Linked DNA regions of Azospirillum brasilense. The main gene of each other region encodes a partner of the protein of the gene in region 2 in a complex. Links are inferred from orthologs where the notes say so. Each region holds a gene or a part of one and is shown on either strand. Other genes may lie near its edges.

Region 1 (4,007 bases), on a different replicon or contig from region 2:
GCGTCTGGCATTCCGGGTCACCGAAGCGGACGTTGAACTCCAGCGTCTTCGGCACCGGGTTGCCGGCGGCATCCTTGCCGATCATCAGGCCGGCGAACAGCACGCCCTTGAAGGGACGCCCCTCCGCCGCCATGCCCTTGACCGTCGGCTCGACGATCTCGCGCATCACGCGGGCCTGGAGGTCCGGGGTCAGCGCCGGCGCCGGGGAGTAGGCGCCCATGCCGCCGGTGTTCGGGCCGGTGTCGCCGTCGCCCACCGCCTTGTGGTCCTGGGCCGAGGCCAGCGGCAGCGCCGACTCGCCGTCGCACAGCGCGAAGAAGCTGACCTCCTCGCCGTCCAGGAACTCCTCGACCACCACCTCGGCCCCGGCGGCGCCGAAGCGGCCCTCGACCAGGGCCTCGTCGATGGCGGCGAAGGCTTCTTCCTGGGTGCGGGCGACGGTCACGCCCTTGCCGGCGGCCAGACCGTCGGCCTTGACCACGATGGGGGCGCCGTTCTTGCGCACGAAGTCCTTGGCGGCCTCGACGTCCTTGAAGCGGCCATAGGCGGCGGTCGGCACGCCGTACTTGGCCAGGATGTCCTTCATGAAACCCTTGGAGCCTTCAAGCTCCGCCGCCGCGGCGCTGGGGCCGAAGGCCTTGATGCCGATGGCGGTCAGCTTGTCGACGAGGCCGAGCACCAGCGGCCCTTCCGGCCCGACGACCACGAAGTCGATGGCCTTGTCCTGGGCGAAGCGGACCAGGGCGTCCACATCCTCGGCGCCGATGGCGACGCAGTCGGCCACGTCCGCGATGCCGGCGTTGCCCGGCGCGCAGTAGAGCGTGTCGCACAGCGGCGAGTTCCGAATGGCCCAGCACAGCGCATGCTCGCGCCCACCCGACCCGACCACCAGGACTTTCATGGCACCTCGTCCTTCCACGCTTGTTGCCGACACCGCGCCTTGTATCATGGTGCCGCCATGACTCAAGACCTTGATATGACCTCTCCGCTGATCGCCCCCGAGCCGCGCCCCGGCTCGAACCTTCCGGAATTCTCGGTGGGCGACCTCGCCCGGCGCCTGAAGCGCAGCATCGAGGAGGAGTTCGGCTTCGTCCGCGTGCGCGGCGAGATCTCCCAGCCCAAGCGCCACAGCTCCGGCCACTGCTACCTCCGCCTGAAGGACGACACGGCGGTGATCGAGGCGGTGTGCTGGCGCGGCACCGCCTCGAAGCTGGCCGTCCAGCCGGCGGAGGGGCTGGAGGTCATCGTCACCGGGCGCATGACGACCTACCCCGGCCGCTCGCAATACCAGCTCATCATCGAGTCGATGGAGCTGGCCGGCGAGGGCGCCCTGCTGAAGATGCTGGAGGAGCGCAAGAAGCGCCTCGCGGCGGAAGGGCTGTTCGACGCCGGGCGCAAGAAGCCCATCCCCTTCCTGCCCGACGTGATCGGCGTCGTCACCTCCCCCACCGGAGCGGTCATCCGCGACATCCTGCACCGGCTGCACGACCGTTTCCCGCGCCGGGTCCTGCTCTGGCCGGTCGCCGTTCAGGGCGAGCGGGCGGCGGCGGAGGTCACCGCGGCGATCGAGGGCTTCAACCGCATTCCCCCCGGCGGCCCGGTGCCGCGCCCGGACCTGCTGATCGTGGCGCGCGGCGGCGGCTCGCTGGAGGACCTGATGGCCTTCAACGAGGAGAACGTCGTCCGCGCGGCGGCGGCCAGCCGCATCCCGCTGATCTCGGCGGTCGGGCACGAGACCGACACCACCCTGATCGACTTCGCGTCCGACCGCCGCGCCCCCACCCCCACGGCGGCGGCGGAGATGGCCGTTCCAGTGCGGGCGGAGTTGCTGGCCCAGGTGCTGGACGACGAACGGCGCATGGTCGGCGCCGCCACCCGCCTGCTGGCCGAGCGGCGGACGCGGGTGGAGGGGCTGGCCCGCGGCCTCGGCGACCCGCGTGCCTTGCTGGAAAGCCACGCCCAGCGGCTGGACGACCGGGCGGAGCGGCTGGCGCTGGCCGCCGCCTCGCTCCTCGACCGCCGCCGCACCCGCCTGAACGAGCTGGGTGCGGCGCTGCGCCATCCGCGCGAGAAGCTGGCCGAGGCCGGGCAGCGGCTGGCCTCGGAATCCCGCGCGCTCGACGGCGCGCTGCGCCACGCCGTCGTCGCCGCGCGCGGCCAGTATGAGCGGGTGGCCGGGCGGCTGACGCTCGGCCCGATCCGGGTGAAGTTCGGCGACGGCAGCCGGCGATTGTCCGACCTGACGCCGCGGCTGGGCCGCAGCTACGGCAAGGCGGTGGAGGAGCGCGCGGCGAGGCTGACGGCGGTTGGGAAACTTCTGGAAAGCTACTCCTACAAGGGCGTGCTGGAGCGCGGCTTCGCGCTGGTGCAGTCCGGCGACGGCAAGCCGCTGACCAGCGCCGCCCAGGCCACGCCGGGTCTGGCGGTGTCGCTGGTCTTCGCCGACGGCCGGGCCGCCGCGACGGTGGACGGCGGGCCGCGGGTCGATGGTCCACCCCCTGCCGCCCCGGAGCCTAAGCCCAGGAGCCCCCGGCCAAAGGCGGAGCCGAAGAAGCCGAACCGCCCGCCGACCCAGGGGAGCCTGTTCTAATCCATCGGCTCCGCCCCGGATTTGCTCCATTCCGGAGCACCGGACTGGAGCGGACTGCCGGACGGACTGGGCACTTCCACGGCGAGCCTCCTCCGCCCATCCCTTATAGTGGTGCGCCGCCGGATCGATGCCCGGCGATACCGGAGGGAAGGGACATGGAGCAGCGCGCCGCCTCGACCGGCCCGTTGGCGCGGGCCGGAGCCTGGATCGACAGCGAGCGGGGACAGAGGACCGTCTTCGGGCTGATCCTGCTGAACGCGATCGTGCTGGGGCTGGACACGTCATCCACCGTGTCGGACGCCATCGGGCCGTTGCTCAGTGCGCTCGACAGCGTGATCCTGATCGCCTTCACGGTGGAACTGGCCCTGCGCATCGGCCACCAGGGGCGCGCCTTCTTCCGGGACGGCTGGAACCTGTTCGACTTCGTGGTGGTCGCGATCACGCTGGCCCCGGTCGGCCCGGAAATCATGGTCCTGCGCACCCTGCGCGTGCTGCGCGTCTTCCGCCTCGTCACCGTCATGCCGCGGCTGCGGATGATCGTCCACGCCCTGGTGTCCTCGCTGCCCGGGCTGGCGATGATCGTCCTGCTGCAGTGCCTGCTGTTCTACGTGGCCGGGGTGATGGCGACCAAGCTGTTCGGCGCGGACTTCCCGGACTGGTTCGGCACGCTGGGCGCGTCACTCTATTCGCTGTTCCAGATCATGACGCTGGAAAGCTGGTCGATGGGCATCGTGCGCCCGGTGATGGAGGTCTATCCCTACGCCTGGGCCTTCTTCCTGCCCTTCATCCTGGCCGCCACCTTCACGATGCTGAACCTGTTCGTCGCGGTGATCGTGAACGCGCTGCAATCCCTTCAGGATCAGGACAGCAAGGAGGTCGGCGACGCCATCCTCGACGAATCCCACCATGTGGTGGAGGAGTTGCGGAGCCTGCGCGCGGAGGTCGCCGCGCTGCGCCTGGCGCTGGACGACCAGCGCCAGGCTGCGGGCCGGATTCCGCTCCCGGCCCTGTCCGACGCCGGCGACTGATCGTCGGAGTCGGCGGGGTCGGCCTCGGAAGCCAACCTCAGGCGGCGGCCCCGGCGAAGGTCCAGCGGGTCGTCTCGCCGCTGCGGAAGGGCAGCACGGCCTCCCCGTCGGCGGTCAGCACGATGTCCGGCGTCGTGGACGGCGTGCGCTCCAGCACCACCTTGTCCTCGTTGGCCGGCAGCCCGTAGAAGCGCGGGCCGTTCAGGCTGGCGAAGGCCTCCAGCTTGTCCAGGGCGCCCGCCTCCTCGAAGGCTTCGGCGTAGAGCTCCATGGCGTTGGCGGCGGTGAAGCAGCCGGCGCAGCCGCAGGCGCTCTCCTTCGCGGTCACCGTGTGCGGGGCGGTGTCGGTGCCCAGGAAGAACGGCCCCTCGCCCGAGGTCGCCGCCTCG
Region 2 (3,449 bases):
CATCGCGCCGTCGCCGATCACGGCGACCACATGGTTGTCGCGGCCCAGCTGGTCGCGCGCCACCGCCATGCCCAGACCCGCGGAGATCGAGGTGGAGCTGTGGCCAGCGCCGAACGGATCGTACTCGCTCTCCGACCGGTTGGTGAAGCCCGACAGGCCACCGCCGGTGCGCAGGGTGCGGATGCGGTCGCGGCGCCCGGTCAGGATCTTGTGCGGGTAGCACTGGTGCCCGACGTCCCAGATCAGCCGGTCGGCCGGGGTCTGGAACACGTAATGCAGGGCGACGGTCAGTTCGACCACCCCCAGCCCGGCGCCCAAATGACCGCCGGTCACCGACACCGCGCTGATGGTTTCCGTGCGCAGTTCGTCGGCCACCTGCCGAAGCTGTTCGGGCTTGAGCGCGCGCAGGTCGGCGGGGGTGCGGACGAGGTCGAGAAGCGGCGTCTTGTCGTTGGGGGTCACGTTGGAAACGTCCTCCGTTCAGGTCCGCCGCGCGACGACGAAGTCGGCGACCGCTTTGAGGATATCGGCGCGCCCCTCGAAGATCTCCAGGTGCGCCTTGGCCTGCACGGCCAGCATCGCGGCCTGCGAACGGGCGCGGTCCTGCCCGAGGATGGACACGAAGGTCGACTTTCCGGCCTCCGCGTCGCGCCCGACCGACTTGCCGGTCTCCGCCTCCGTGCCTTCCACGTCCAGCAGGTCGTCGACGATCTGGAAGGCCAGCCCCAGGTCATGGGCGTAGGCGCGCAGCGCGAGACGCTGCGGCGGCGGGGCCTTGCCCAGGATGCCGCCGGCCTCGCAGGAGAAGGCGATCATGTCGCCGGTCTTCATGCGCTGGAGCCGCGTCGTCGTGCCGAGGTCGAAGGTCTCGTGCTCGGCGATCAGGTCGAGCATCTGGCCGCCGACCATGCCGTGCGGCCCGGCCGCCTTGGCGAGCGCCGCCACGAGCTGGCAGCGCACGTTCGGGTCCTCGTGGGTCGCCGGGTCAGCCAGCACCTCGAAGGCGTAGGTCAGCAGCCCGTCGCCGGCCAGGATGGCGGTCGCCTCGTCGAACTTGCGATGCACGGTCGGCTGGCCGCGGCGCAGATCGCCGTCGTCCATCGCCGGCAGATCGTCATGGACCAGCGAGTAGCTGTGCACGAACTCCACCGCCACGGCGACGCGCAGCGCGCAGTCCGGGTTGACGCCGAACAGCGCCGCGGACTGGCACACCAGGAAGGGACGCAGCCGCTTGCCGCCGTTCAGGCAGCCGTAGCGCATCGCCTCCAGCACACGCGATTCGGGGAGGTCGGTCGTCGGCAGGAGGTGCAGGATCGCACGCTCCACATCGGCGGCCATGTCGGCCATGGCTGTCTTGAGGTCGGTCTGCACGTCAGTCGATCCGGGCGGGTTCGGTGCCGAGGGTGCCATCGGCGGCAACGGTGATGCGGTCGATCTTGGCCTGGGCCTCCCGCAGCTTCGCCTCGCAATGCCGCTTCAGCGCGGTGCCGCGCTCGTAGGAGGAGATCGCGTCGTCGAGCTTGCCGCGCCCGTCCTCGAGTTGGCGGACGATGCGCTCAAGCTCGGCCAACGCGTCCTCGAAGCTGAGGGCGGCGATGTCGGGGGGAATGTTAGCGAGGTCAGCCATGATCCATCCGGCCAATGATCCATACGATGGGGTGCCCGCGATGGGACCGAGAACCGAAATTATGGCTCAGCCCCCAAATGCGCAAGGCCCGCGGCGGGCGTATCACGCTCCCACCACGGGCCTAGCCGGAAGAATCGGCCGGAAGAATCGGAAAGCTCAGCAATACATCAATTCGCGCACATGCGCCGCGGTGGCCGTGGCCAGGGCGCGCAGGTTGTAGCCGCCCTCCAGAACCGACACGATGCGGGCGCCGCAATGGGTGCGGGCCAGATCGCCCAGCTTGCGGGTGGCCCAGGCGAAGTCGTCATCGGTCAAATGCAGCCCGGCCAGCGGGTCGCGGGAATGAGCGTCGAATCCGGCGGAGATGATCAACAGGTCCGGTTTGAAATGGTCGATGGCCGGCAGAATGATGTGGGTCATCGCGTGCCGGAACTCCGGCGAGCCGGACATGGCGGCGAGCGGCGCGTTGACGCAGTTGCCGTACTCGCCCTTCTCGCCCGCGTCGCCCGTGCCGGGATAGAGCGGCGACTGGTGGGTGGAGCAATAGAGCAGGTCCGGGTCCCGCTGGAAAATGTCCTGCGTGCCGTTGCCGTGGTGCACGTCGAAATCCATCACCGCAACCCGCTGCAGCCCATGCGCCGCCCGCGCGTGGTAGGCGCCGACCGCGGCGTTGTTGAACAGGCAGAAGCCCATAGCCTTGTCATGCTCGGCATGGTGCCCCGGCGGGCGCACGGCGCAGAAGGCGTTGCGCGAATGGCCCGATGCCACCGCGTCCACCGCCGCGACCACCGCCCCGGCGGCGCGCAGCGCGGCTTCGCCGGAGCCGGGGGACATCACCGTGTCGGCGTCGATGCCCGCGTGCTCCTGCTCCGGCACCAGGGCCAGGATGCGCTCGACATGCTCCCGCGGGTGCGCGCGGGACAGCTGCTCGAAAGTGGCGAGCGGCGCCTCCTGCCGTTCGAGCATGTAGAATTCTTCGGTTTCAAGTGCCGCCAGCACCGCACGAAGCCGGTCGGCGCATTCCGGATGGCCCAGCCCTGTGTCGTGGTCCAGGCAGGCGGCGTGGGTGAACAGGGTGGTGAACATGCTTTTCTGTCTTTTTCGTTCGTGTTCGAGGCATTTCCCTGCACCCATTCTTCCCGGATCGCTAATGAAAGTACAGGATGATTGCGGGGCTTATCGTCACATCCCCCAACCGCCGTCCCCACCCCCTTTGCGCGGGGGACGCGCAAGACGCCCCGTTTCGCGGCGCTGTCAGGCGTTGCGTTCGATCACGAAACGGAAGACGCCCCCCTCCTCCACGCTGGAGGCCAGCCGGTTGCCGGTGGCTTCGCAGAAGGCGGCGAAATCCTTGGGCGCGCTGGGGTCGGTCGCCTCGACGGTCAGCGTCGATCCGGGCGGCACCGTCTTCAGCGCCTTGCGCGCGCGCAGCACCGGCAGCGGGCATTGCAGCCCCTTGGCGTCGAGCGTCTGGTCGGCCATCGTTCCTTGCACTCCTTCGGGCACCGCCACGACAATTCCAGGCCGGGAGTCTAGAACGGCGGGGCGCGCGCCTCAACCCGTTGAACCGTGATTTCACCAGTTGGGGTTTCGCGGAACGGGGAACATTCTTTCGACTACGGGACATCCACGGGTAGACAGCGCGGTACACTCTTCCATATGATTGAACACGAACGATAAACGGCGGTGCTGCGGCGCAAAGGTTGGGCGCAACGGTTCGCTGTTGCTTGGCGCCGATGGAAACGGTCGTTTTATGAACATTGCCGATCTGCAGAGCAACGCACGGCGGGCCAGCACGCTGCTCAAGGCCATGAGCAACGAA

Evidence for each region.
Region 1: the proteins of AMK58_RS15550 (region 2) and xseA are in contact, whole or in part, in a cryo-EM structure (PDB 8TXR), measured with the Escherichia coli proteins. The link is inferred for Azospirillum brasilense from one-to-one orthologs.

Annotation. Positions count from the first base shown.
Region 1 is NZ_CP012914.1:2,446,214-2,450,220, forward strand. The notes cover bases 329-3,283. They hold xseA (exodeoxyribonuclease VII large subunit), read left to right. Parts: upstream 329-976; coding sequence 977-2,590; downstream 2,591-3,283. Other genes in these bases: purD (phosphoribosylamine--glycine ligase), read right to left, coding at 329-901; AMK58_RS11335 (ion transporter), read left to right, coding at 2,746-3,283. Also shown: more of purD, read right to left, coding at 1-328; more of AMK58_RS11335, read left to right, coding at 3,284-3,618; pyrC (dihydroorotase), read right to left, coding at 3,656-4,007. UniProt on the Escherichia coli protein: Bidirectionally degrades single-stranded DNA into large acid-insoluble oligonucleotides, which are then degraded further into small acid-soluble oligonucleotides.
Region 2 is NZ_CP012915.1:400,381-403,829, reverse strand. What follows is about bases 1-2,867. They hold AMK58_RS15550 (exodeoxyribonuclease VII small subunit), read right to left. Parts: upstream 1,628-2,867; coding sequence 1,373-1,627; downstream 1-1,372. Other genes in these bases: AMK58_RS15545 (histone deacetylase family protein), read right to left, coding at 1,784-2,713; AMK58_RS15555 (polyprenyl synthetase family protein), read right to left, coding at 481-1,347; dxs (1-deoxy-D-xylulose-5-phosphate synthase), read right to left, coding at 1-462. Outside these bases: AMK58_RS15540 (sulfurtransferase TusA family protein), read right to left, coding at 2,882-3,109; AMK58_RS15535 (ArsR/SmtB family transcription factor), read left to right, coding at 3,381-3,449. UniProt on the Escherichia coli protein: Bidirectionally degrades single-stranded DNA into large acid-insoluble oligonucleotides, which are then degraded further into small acid-soluble oligonucleotides.